2 regions of the Colwellia aquaemaris genome follow, and region 1 is predicted to be linked to the other one. Evidence: riboswitches for the same ligand, from Rfam matches in the RefSeq annotation. Region 1 holds a riboswitch; the other holds the start of a gene.
What was found. A riboswitch is a leader RNA that binds a small molecule or an ion and turns the genes downstream of it on or off. The one in region 1 is predicted to bind cyclic di-GMP.

Region 1 (6,329 bases):
AAACCAATGACCCTTTTTCGCCATGGAATATGACCAATGCTTGGCGCTTAAATGAAGCCAATATTCATCATATGGTGCTCGCTCATAACGACACTGAATACCCTGTTGTTGTAGAGCAAAAACGCCAAGGTAGTGGCAGCTATTACTTGATCACGGTTGATGGTCAAACGGTTGATTGCCAAGGTCGAATCGAAAACGATACTTTATATGTCAGCATTGATGGCTATCGCAGCCATGCTACGATTGCACAAAACGGCACACAAATTAGCTTATATCATCAAAATGGCGTGTTTAATTTCACGCACATATTACCAGACTGCGGCGACAACAGCGGAGACGACAGCCATGGTGGCTTAGTTGCGCCAATGAACGGCACTATGGTTTCAGTACTGGTTAGTGCCGGTGAAACTGTAACAGCAGAGCAGCCGTTAATGATCATGGAAGCGATGAAAATGGAACACACTATTCGTGCGCCAAGCAATGGTGTTGTTGACACTATTTACTATAAAGATGGTGATATGGTTGACGGTGGTGCAGAATTGATTGCTTTTACTGCGGAGGAAGCGTAATGGCTAATACGGCAAGCTTACCAACGCAGGTAAAAATTGTTGAGGTTGGCCCTCGCGATGGCTTACAAAATGAAAAGCAGCAAATCAGTGCTGAAGATAAAATATCTTTAATTGAGAAGTTAGCAGATGCAGGCGTTCGCTATATTGAAAGCGGCAGCTTTGTCTCACCTAAATGGGTGCCACAAATGGCAACGTCTACGGATGTATTTAATGGCATCAAACGTAGAGACAACGTTACCTACGCGGCCTTAACCCCAAACATGAAAGGCTATGAAGCAGCAGTGAATGTTAATGCCGATGAAGTGGCGATATTTGGCGCCGCTTCAGAAGCCTTTAGTCAAAAAAATATCAACTGCTCTATTGAAGAAAGCTTGCTACGTTTTGAGCCTATAATGGCAGCAGCAAAAGCCGCTAATATTCCGGTGCGCGGCTATGTTTCCTGTGTTGTCGGTTGTCCTTATGACGGCTTTATTGAACCAGAGCAAGTCGCTATTGTTGCGGAAAAACTATACCAAATGGGCTGTTACGAAATATCACTCGGCGACACCATAGGTGTTGGCACTCCAGCTACCGTAACTAAAATGATACAGGCCGTTAGCGCCCGAATACCAGTAGAAAAACTCGCCGTTCACTTTCATGATACCTACGGCCAAGCGTTAACTAACATTTACAGTGCTTTACAAGCGGGTGTTATGGTAGTCGATAGTGCTATTGCAGGTCTTGGTGGATGTCCATATGCTAAGGGCGCTTCTGGCAATGTAGCAACTGAAGATGTTTTATACATGCTTAACGGTTTAAATATTGATACCGGTATTGATTTTAACAAGTTATTAGCTGCGGGTTGGTACATAAGCGACAAATTAGGTAAAGCGCCGGTATCTAAAGTATCAACAGCGTACCGCGCAAAATGAGTTTCTGCGAACTTCAAATACGAAGATAGCAATCACGATAAGAATTTTTAATGAGGAACAAACAATGGCAGGATTTGACAAGGTAGTGTCAAGCTATGAAGAAGCTATGGCAGGTCTTGAAGACAATATGACCGTAATTGCCGGTGGTTTTGGCTTATGTGGTATTCCAGAAAACTTAATTGGTGAAATTAAGCGTAAAGGTACCAAAGGTTTAACCGTGGTTTCAAACAACTGTGGTGTTGACGATTTTGGCTTAGGAATTTTACTACCGGATCGTCAAATCAAAAAAATTATCGCGTCTTATGTCGGTGAAAATGCTGAATTTGAACGTCAAATGATGAATGGCGAGCTTGAAGTAGAATTAACGCCGCAAGGCACTTTAGCTGAAAAAATGCGTGCTGGCGGCGCTGGTATCCCAGCATTCTACACGGCGACAGGTTACGGCACTCCAGTTGCCGAAGGCAAGGAAGAACGTGAGTTTGACGGTAGACATTACATTTTAGAGCCAGCTATTAAAGGTGACTTTGCTATTGTCAAAGCTTGGAAAGCCGATCGCTACGGCAACTTAGTCTTTAGAAAAACGGCACGTAACTTTAACCCTATGGCAGCAACTGCCGGTAAAATTACCGTCGTGGAAGTCGAAGAAATTGTTGAACCTGGCGAGTTAGACCCTGATCAAATCCACACACCAGGTATTTATGTAAATCGACTGATATTAGGTTCATTTGAAAAACGCATTGAACAACGTACCGTTCGCAGCGACGCATCATCATAAGTGTTAGTAAGGAGTAATTTATGGCTTTATCAAGAGAGCAACTAGCACAGCGCGTTGCACAAGAATTACAAGACGGTTATTACGTTAATTTAGGTATAGGTATTCCAACGTTAGTGGCAAACTATGTGCCTGAAGGTATGGAAGTGATGCTGCAATCTGAAAACGGCTTGCTTGGTATGGGGCAATTCCCTACCGAAGCAGAAATTGATGCTGACTTAATCAATGCAGGAAAGCAAACCGTTACTATGGCTACCGGTGCATCAATTTTTGACTCAGCAGAATCGTTTGCCATGATCCGCGGTGGTCATGTTGATTTAACCGTTTTAGGGGCATTTGAGGTCGATGTTAACGGTAATATCGCCTCATATATGATCCCAGGTAAGTTAATCAAAGGCATGGGCGGCGCAATGGATTTGGTTGCCGGTGCAGATAATATTATTGTTACTATGACTCACGCTTCAAAACACGGCGTATCAAAGCTACTCAGTAACTGTACTTTGCCATTAACAGGTAAAGGTTGCATAAAGAAAGTGTTAACAGATCTTGCCTTTATTGAAATTAAAAACGGTAAGTTTTACTTGTTAGAGCGTGCACCTGGTGTAACAGTGGAAGAAATCGTCTCATTAACCGAAGGTGAACTTGTTGTTAATGGTGAAATTCCAGAAATGATTTTTTAAAAAATTAACAACATATTGACATAAAACTACAAAACAAAGGAGCAAACGCTCCTTTTTTTGTACTTAATATCTCACAATCATTACAGAAAACAGCCATTTTTGATGGTTTTATTGGCTATTTATACAAAATACTTACAACTGTTAAATACCATCATTCCACCATAATATCAACAACTTAACAAAGTCAATGTGTTATACAGCGAAACAAATTATAACAAAGCAGTTGCATTTAATTATCGTTTTGGTAATACTGAAATTGACAAAGAAAAGGCAAGACACGCGAAAACGTGTTACGCAAAACCACCGGTCTAAGGGTAAATATAATACTGTATTTATCTATGACAGCGGAGTTACCGTGTTATTAGGTACATCCTGTGGTTTTTTCTTTTACTAACTCTATTTGTATTATAAAAGGTTATTAAAATGAAAAAATTATTACTAGTTACTACCATTACTGCTTTAACTATGACGTCTATAGTATCTGCGCCGAAAGCGCAAGCCGCGAACATCGCACAAAGTGTATGTGAGTATGTTGCCGCTGACGACAAGAAACGTATGCGTTCATTCTTAAAGACGAACAAATTAAAAATTCGTAATATCTTCGCGGGTATCCAGTGTAACGGTAAAAACTTGTTAGAATTCGCTGCTACTAAAGGTTCAGTAGAAACAGGCTCTTTGATGATTAGTAAATTACCAAAGAAAACAGTTTCAGCTAACATGGCACTTATTCAAAGTGGATCGCAACCATTAATAGACGCTGCTAACAAACGCGTAAGCAGCTAGAAATTTATTTTCCAGTAGGCGTTAATACTTATTGTAAGTTCAATGTTTTACTAGTTAATAATTCTTATGTCATTAAAAAGGCCAGCATTAGCTGGCCTTTTTCTTTAGTAGTTTTTTACTTCATAAAAATCATAAAATTCAACTAGCTACAATGCAAAAAACTGATTAAAATTAAATTAACTGAGTACCTCTCTTTCATTGGTTGTTTTAATGCCCCATAAGCGTAGTTACATTGATAGGAATAACGCCCTAATACTTACCGGTGGCGGCGCGCGTGCAGCTTATCAAGTAGGTGTATTATCAGCCATTGCTAAATTTATTCCCAGAAATCATGGCATTCCCTTCCCTATTATCTGTGGCACTTCTGCTGGCGCTATAAACTCAACAGCGCTGGCTTGTTATGCCTCATGCTTTCAATTAGGTGTTAAGAAGCTCGAATGGGTATGGAAAAATTTAGACCCAGGCCGCATCTATCACAGCGATGCTATACGAGTACTGGCTCATTTATCCGCAGGTTTGTTAGGGAGCTTTCAAGCAGATTATGCAAATAAAAGTGCTAGAAGTTTGTTAAACAACGCACCTCTTAGAGATTTGCTTAATATGGTGATAGATTTTAATCGTATTGATACCAATATTCGGCGAGGTTATTTATCAGCGGTTTCGGTTACCGCATCGAGTTATACCAGTGGTGATTCAATTAGTTTCTTTCAATCTAACGACACCATATCTCCTTGGTTTCGGGCAAAACGTCGAGGAGAGCCTACTCAACTAAATAGTCAGCATTTGATGGCTTCTGCAGCCATTCCGTTAGTTTTTCCTTCTGCTAAAGTTAGGCATGACCATTTAGGCGATGGTTCAATTCACCAGCTTTCACCGTTAAGTCCTGCAATACACTTAGGCGCTGAAAAAATATTCGTGGTAGGCGTTGAACAACCAAAAGAGCCGATTCACAATAGAGAAAATAATCCTCACCCACCAACCACAGCGACCATTGCAGGTCATTTGCTTGATACAATTTTCTCAGACACATTACAAAGTGATATTGAACGGATGGAGCGGGTAAATCATACGTTATCACTTATACCTGAACAGTTAAAAACAGAAACCACCGGGCTGAAAAACATCGAATCACTGGTGATCAACCCTAGTCATGACTTTAATGCTATTGCGGTAAAATATTACCGAAAGCTGCCATTATCAATCAGGCTTTTATTACGTAGCGTTGGTATTACTAATGATGCTGAATCAAGCTTGGTTAGCTATTTATTGTTTGAAAAAAACTACTGTAAAGAACTAATAAATCTTGGTTTTAACGATGCCTTGGAGCAAGAAAGTAAAATTCGCTCATTTCTTGAACTTTAAAAAGCAGGTGTTAATTTAAATAAAGCCTGCTAAAGATAATGACGGATAGCAATTTAGATGCAATAGAATAATCTTCTACAGACGCTACGGCCCTTCTTGAACAAAGCGTTCAGCTCTTTCAACACGGCGAGGTTTACCACGTACAATTAAGGTATCCTGAGGCTGTAGCACAGTATCTGCAGCTGGCTCTTCGGTTTCAATATCGTCTCTTCTTAGCGCTACAACAATCACACGGCGCTCCTCTAATTTTAGCGACGCAATAGAATGACCATTAGCATATGAGTCATCAGTTAAAAGAATGGCATGGGCAAACTCAATACGATCAATGGCATCTGGGCCCATATCTGTATGCTCGCCTTGAAAGAAACCATGTAGGTGATTGTAATGATTTTTTCGCTCTTTTTGCACACGACGAACAATTCTCGAAAATGGCACGCCAGTAAGCGATAAGACTTGTGACACTAGCATTAAACTCCCTTCTAAGCTTTCAGGCACAACTTCATTGGCGCCAGCTGCATGTAATTCATCAAGTTGATCATCATTACGAGTTCTGACTAAAATAGGCACCTCTGGCGCCAATGAGCGCACTCGTTGAATAACATCTAATGATTGTTTATCTTCACCAAAAGCAATCACGACCAATTTAGCACTTGATAATTTAGCCGCATGTAACAGCTCTGCTTGCCTTGATGAACCAAACAATACATTTTCGCCGGCTTCACGGGCCTTTGTTGCCCGCAGTGGGTCAATATCTATAGCGACAAAATCGATTGATTCTTGCTTTAAAAAACGACTGACAGTTTGGCCTATTCGTCCAAAACCACAAATAATCACATGGTCTTGCAAACTGGCACTTTTTGGCAATTGTTCAAGGGGTTGAGTGTCAACTTGCTTTTCTCGACTAAACCACAGCGCCCAACTACGTGCATGAGCTACCATATAAGGCGTTATTGCCATACTCAACACACCCGTTCCCAACAAAATAGATGCTGTTTTTTCTGGTAGAATTTCAACTTGGCTCGCTAAAGCTATTAGTACAAAACCAAATTCGCCCATCTGTGCCAACATAATGCCCGATGCCCATGCATCTTTTGGCGACTCACCTGCTCGTATGGCAAGTACAGCAATAATGACCGTTTTAATAACCATAAAACATATTAAAAGAAAAACTATGGTCAAAGGTGAAGAAAACACGACATTAATATCGAGTTTCATACCGACTGTAACGAAGAACAAACCAAGTAAAATATCG
Region 2 (6,329 bases), on a different contig from region 1:
TGTTCGGCCACTTGTTCACATTGCTGCCGCCTAAGATTATATTCACTATCAACAAGCCCTCTTTTAACATTTGAGTTAATAATTAATAACGACAAGTTTTCAGGAATAGGTGCATCTTCAAAGGTTAAACTTTGACAATCAAGTAACATCGCATGGCCTTTTTTACCTAAAGCTGAAATAAGCTGGTCCATAATGCCGCAGTTACAACCAACAAATTCGTTTTCGGCCTTTTGCCCTAAAATAGCCGCCATAACACCTGTCAACGGCAACTGATATAACCGGGTAAATATTTTTAAAATCGCAATTTCAAAACTTGCAGAAGAGCTTAAACCTGCGCCTTGCGGTACATTGCCAGTAACAACTATATTTGCACCATTAATTTCTGGGTACTTTTGAATTAAGGCCGCTAATGTACCTTTAACATAATTGCTCCACATCATTTGCTGATCGAATTTAATATGGCTTAACGTAAATTCACTAAGTTGCTTGTCACAGTCATATGCATAAACCTTAACCCTGTTATCTTCGCGGCGAGATGCAGCGATTGTGGTGCCAAAATTAATTGCCGCTGGTAGCACAAAACCGCCATTATAGTCGGTATGATCACCCATAAGGTTTACTCGACCAGGTGCATGGCAAACTACTTGTGCCACACCGTTAAATTGCTGTTCATATAACGACATCGCTAAGGCTTCTTGTGTCAATGTCTTACTTGTCATTATTTGGCTTCCTTATAGTGAACATCCGGAACATCGCGCAAGCGTGCTGCTGCCTGCTCTGCTGTTAGGTCTCTTTGTGTTTCAGCCATCATTTCGTAGCCCACCATAAATTTACGCACATGCGCCGAGCGTAATAACGGAGGAAAAAAACTCGCATGTAATGTCCATTCATCGTGCAATCCATTATCAAAAGGTGCGCCGTGCCACCCCATAGAATAAGGAAATGCACAATTAAATAAATTGTCGTACTTAACCGTAATTTTTTTAAGAATCTCTGCAAGTGATAATTTTTGGCTATCATCCAATTCCGTCATTCTTGCAACTTTAAATTTCGGAAATAGTAAAGTTTCAAATGGCCAAGATGCCCAATATGGCACCACAACTAGCCAATCTTTATTTTCAACCACAACACGCTCTGCTTTTTCTAGCTCTTTTTTCATATAGTCTTGTAATAAATTGCTCTTGTGTCGCTGATAATAAGCTTGTTGCGCATTCTGCTTTTTTATCGCAATTGTTGGTAACTGTTGCTGCGCCCATATTTGGCCATGCGGATGCGGATTCGAGCAGCCCATTACACTGCCTTTATTTTCAAAAACCTGCACCCATGTGTATAACGCACCAAGTTCAACGCATTGTGCCTGCCAAGTATCAACAACAGCTTTTATTGCTGTAATATTTAATTGCGCTAATGTTTTACTATGATCGGGAGAAAAACATATCACCCGACTTTCTCCTTGCTCCGTCGTCATGCTGAAAAGCGGGTCGTCACAGTTATATTTTGGCGTATCTTTTTTTAGCGCCGCAAAATCATTATTAAAAACAAACGTGGTTTGATAAGCGTCGTTAACTTCACCATTGATGCGCGTATTGCCAGCACATAAAAAGCACGACTGGTCATAGTTTACCTGAGCTTTTTCATCAACAACTTCAACTTGCCCTTGCCAGGGTCTTTTTGCTCTATGAGGAGAAACTAAAACCCATTCATCAATAAGTGGGTTATAGCGACGATGTGGATGTTCACCTGGGTCAAATGCATTTTCCATAGTTTTTGTGTGTGCATAAATAAACGATAACACCAAGGGTAAACGTTTACCCTAATTCTGACAAGCTTAAATAAAATCAATAGTGATTTACCCTTAAATACGCTATATTTGGCTAATTATATCAATGTAAACGTACACACTTTCTCTATGACAACAATTAAAGACGTCGCACAAGCTGCTGGAGTATCAGTGGCATCGGTTTCTCGTGTTTTAAATAACGGGCCTAAAGTCAGTCAAAAAACCATAGATAAAGTATCGCAAGTAATGAAGGAACTTCATTATACCCCCAACGCCAATGCCCGAGCTTTAGTCACACAAAAAAGCAGTACTATAGGCGTTGTTGTACCAGATTTACTAGACCCATTCTTTTCCTCTTTAGCACACGGTGTTGAACAAGTCGCTCGGCAAAATAAAATGCAATTATTACTCAGTACCAGCCAGGTAAGTGCCGACGCAGAAATGCAGGCAATAGAACTACTTATTGAGAGGCGATGTGATGTGATGGTAGTACACAGTAAAAAGTTAGCCGATCAGGTGTTAATCGACTTAGCAGATAAAGTTAAAGGCCTAGTGATAATTGATCGCTACATTAAAGAAATAGCAACGCGCTGTATCTGGCTAGACAATGTTGAAGGGGGGAAAATTGCCGCAAGACACCTACTATCACTAAATCATAAAAGTTTTGCTTGTATTTCGAGTCAACATCAAATTGATGATCCTCATTTACGACTTGACGGTTTTCAAAAACAGCTACAATCGGTAAATATCACCCTAGATAAAAGCTTAATTGAATTTGGTGAACCAACATTACAAGGTGGAGAAATCGCTGCGCAAAAAATATTAGCATCAGGAAAATCATTCTCGGCAATTTTTGTCTATAACGATGCTATGGCAATTGGCGCCATTTCAACGTTATCAGATAACGGTTTTAATGTACCAACAGATATTTCCGTTCTTGGCTTTGACGACGTGCTCCTTGCAAGCTATTCAAGACCCAAATTAACTACGCTTAATTATCCAATAGAAAAAATGGCTAAACATGCGGCAGCAATTGCACTCGAATTATCAAGCCAAAACATAGCCACTACACCAGAAAACTGCCAGCATTATAAATACATACCAAACCTAGTAAAACGTGAGTCAACTCACTATAAAACTAAATAATTCGCTCCAGACTTACCTGCATTTACACTACATAACACATAAAAAAAGCGAGCTATTGCTCGCTTCATTAAATTTTATGGCAATAAACTAACCGTTTATGCGCTTTTGGGCTGCTGCCGTTAATTCTGCCGAAGTTATTGTTGGTAGAATACCTTCCACGGTTGCTTTAGGTAACTTACCTAGCATTAAAGTACCCGTTTTTATGGCATTATTTTTTGCCGCAAAGGCAATTAAATTTTGTCCGTTACATTGCACACCGTCAAATACTTTACGAATTTTTAGCTTATTAGACTTTAGAAATGAACGAAAACGCGATTTATCATCAACAGAAACATATTCACATAAAGATTTAGCTACATTTTGTGCCTGAACATTTGCAGAATAACTGATTGTTAATAATACAAGTGAAATAGCTAATAAGATGTTTTTCATGGTGTGCCTTAATATCAATAAAATAAAATCAGTGAAACGAACTTTCGATACTAAGTCGCATTGGAAACTCCGCTGTCATAGATAAAATCCTTAGACCGGTAGTTTTGCGTAATACCCTTTCAAGTATCTTGCCGTTTCTGCCGCCGCGCATTATACAGAGACAGTATTGTTACACAAGGTAATTTTTTGTGATCTCTAATAAACACCTAAGCATGTGCTGTAAACTTTATTCATTTATCATCTTTTCAGCGCACGACATCTACCAGTAACTCCGTTATAATTACGCTTCGATTTTCCCAATGAAGACAAACCATGAACCTTGACATGCCACTAATTGATATCTCTATACAACCTATTGAGTTATGTAAGCTTTTAAAAATAGCGAACATGGTTGGTGGCGGTGGTGAAGCTAAAATCGTTATTAGTGAAGGCTATGTTGTGGTTAATAATGAGGTTGAATTTCAAAAGCGTAAAAAAATATATCACGGCGATATTGTTGAATTTAATGGTGAAATAATACAAGTGAATGTAACTGAAGAAATAACTAAGCCTATTACTCCTTCAATACCTAACAGTAAAGTAAAGCAAAAACACAATAAGAAAAATACAACAAAATCACCAACAACTGTTACAGCTTCGCGCTCAAAGCGTAAACCTATATCTTTTTAAAGGTCGACTAAATGAAGGTGTATTCATTGTCATTACAACTGGTTAAATCTTTTATTGTTCTTCAACCGTTTTAAAGAAACTAAAATTAGCCACCACAGCGCCCGCAACAATCAAAAGCATGGCTAACAATATTTGTTGGCTAAACACGTTATCTGTAAACAAAATCAGTAATAGCGTCGACAATAAAGGAGTAAAGTAAGACATAGTGGCGATAACTCGCGGATCTCCTTTTTTCACCGCAGCATCCCAACAATAAAAAGATAGCCCCATAGGACCAAGCCCTAGCATTAACATCAAGCTAAAATCATAGTGAGATATCGACGGTGTTTGCTCTAATAACATGTGTGAGATTGCAGCCAACAAACCAGATAGCAAGCAAAACAAGCCCACCGTTGCTGAGCCAAACTGAGTATATTTTTGAAATAATTTTTTTGATAACAATGAATAGCACGCCCAAAAAATGGCAGCGGTTAGCGCTAATATATACCCAAATATATCGTCCATAGAAAATGTTACGCCATTTGCGGCAACAATGAATCCGGCGCCACACAAAGATATAAAGGTGCCGGCAACTTGTCGCTTGCGCAATTTAATCTCATTAAAAAACAAGGGAGTAAATAATAATATAAATAATGGCCACAAGTAGTTTATTAAGTTGGCAGCAACAGGTGGCGCCAGTCTTAACGCCATAAACAATAAAAAATGATAACCAAAAATACCGCCAACACCGACCAATAAAAGCGTTGGATTTATCTGCCACTTTTTATATTGAGGAATCGATAAACTACCGCCAAAGAGTAAACTTATTGCTAAGAGTAAAAAGGCAGGTATGTGGTTCAACTTAGCAACGAGCAGTGCTAAGCAACTCCATAATAAAATGGTAATTGAAGTTAACAGTAAATAATGCATTTAATGTTCAGCCGAATTTGGTCATTACAAATCGCTGTTTTAATATCTTTAAAGCTTTTTCTGCCAGAACACAGCTCGCCCCATTTTAGGGTCAAGTTCATAGCCTGAAAAGCCAACCTTTTCATATGCTTTTTGTGCTATGGCGTTACCTTCAAGTACTTCTAAGGTCAGCTTACAGCAGCCCTTTTCTCTTGCTATCGCTTCAACATAATCAAATAAATATTGCGTTAAGCCACGCCCACGATATGGTGTAAGTACAACAATGTCATGGAAATTAATTAGCGGTTTAGCACTAAAGGTGGAGAAACCTTCAACACAATTTGCTAATGCTGCAACTTGACCATCAACATAACAAAGTACACTAAAAACATTCGTTTGTTGCTGTAATTTTTGAATTAAATTTTGTTCAACAAACTCAGACAATGCTTCACCACCACCCATAGGATCAAGTGCATATGCTGATAAGCACGTCATAACATCTTGTGCGTGTTGCTTATCAAAGTAATCAGCGGTAATTACCGATATTGTCATGGTTTGTAACTCTCTTTATTAGTAATAGTGATGCTAGGTATTTTAAAAGCTCGCGAATTCAAGCCAATACACGCAGTTGCTCAGCAACATTAGCATTTAATATAATTGCCTAGCTAAATTAGCACAGTACCCTGTGCCCTAAAACAAGTAAAATATTCGCATATCCATGTTAGCATTAACATAATTTTTCATTATCAATACCTATAATTAACAATGCTTAAATTATTATTTCAGGTTTTACCTATTGGCGTTTGTCTTTTATCCGTTAATATTTTTCTTGCTGTAACCAACAGCGCATTTGCATCCAGTATACCCCAACCAATAACTAACAATGCTGTAACGCAAGTAAAAATTGCAGATAAAGACTACTTAATTTCTTTTAATGGCTTAGGGAGTAAAAAAACTTATCAAGCCGTTCATAATGCCACCTATGTTTACGATGTTAGCTTAAAGTCTTGGCAAAAAAAATCTCCTGTGCCTATCGAAAAACCAGTTAATGGCTTAACTGGTCGATTAGCAAGTGTTGCTACAGCTATCAATGAAACCGCTTACGTTTTTGGCGGTTATACGGTCGCTAAAGACCATAGTGAAGTTTCTGTTGCTGATGTTTATGCTTATCACGTAATAACAGATAATTTTCAGCCATTAGCGCCAATGCCAGTTCCTGTGGATGATAGCATCGCCTTACCTTATAAAAATCGTTACATTTATTTGATCAGCGGCTGGCATAATGACGGTAATGTTAATTTAGTCCAAGTTTATGATACTAAAACGAACCTATGGCAACAGGCATCTCCATTTCCTGGTAAGGCAGTATTTGGTCACGCTGGCGGAATAATTGACAATACCTTGCTCGTTTGCG

Region 2: it holds a riboswitch for cyclic di-GMP, as region 1 does, so the genes downstream of both, AC27HL_RS14320 (DUF3718 domain-containing protein) here and AC27HL_RS11995 (DUF3718 domain-containing protein) in region 1, are expected to answer to the same signal.

The regions. Positions count from the first base shown of each region.
Region 1 covers NZ_BAAJLV010000004.1:20,674-27,002, forward strand. The annotation lists gene AC27HL_RS11975 (acetyl/propionyl/methylcrotonyl-CoA carboxylase subunit alpha) at 1-569, shown strand, start outside; gene AC27HL_RS11980 (hydroxymethylglutaryl-CoA lyase) at 569-1,480, shown strand; gene AC27HL_RS11985 (CoA transferase subunit A) at 1,545-2,255, shown strand; gene AC27HL_RS11990 (3-oxoacid CoA-transferase subunit B) at 2,276-2,932, shown strand; cyclic di-GMP riboswitch class I at 3,192-3,290, shown strand; gene AC27HL_RS11995 (DUF3718 domain-containing protein) at 3,356-3,715, shown strand; gene AC27HL_RS12000 (patatin-like phospholipase family protein) at 3,926-5,077, shown strand; gene AC27HL_RS12005 (monovalent cation:proton antiporter family protein) at 5,162-6,329, opposite strand, start outside.
Region 2 covers NZ_BAAJLV010000005.1:20,429-26,757, reverse strand. The annotation lists gene galK (galactokinase) at 1-719, opposite strand, end outside; gene AC27HL_RS14330 (UDP-glucose--hexose-1-phosphate uridylyltransferase) at 719-1,762, opposite strand; gene AC27HL_RS14325 (LacI family DNA-binding transcriptional regulator) at 1,910-2,926, shown strand; gene AC27HL_RS14320 (DUF3718 domain-containing protein) at 3,014-3,358, opposite strand; cyclic di-GMP riboswitch class I at 3,418-3,501, opposite strand; gene AC27HL_RS14315 (RNA-binding S4 domain-containing protein) at 3,671-4,027, shown strand; gene AC27HL_RS14310 (DMT family transporter) at 4,079-4,936, opposite strand; gene AC27HL_RS14305 (GNAT family N-acetyltransferase) at 4,985-5,467, opposite strand; gene AC27HL_RS14300 (Kelch repeat-containing protein) at 5,681-6,329, shown strand, end outside.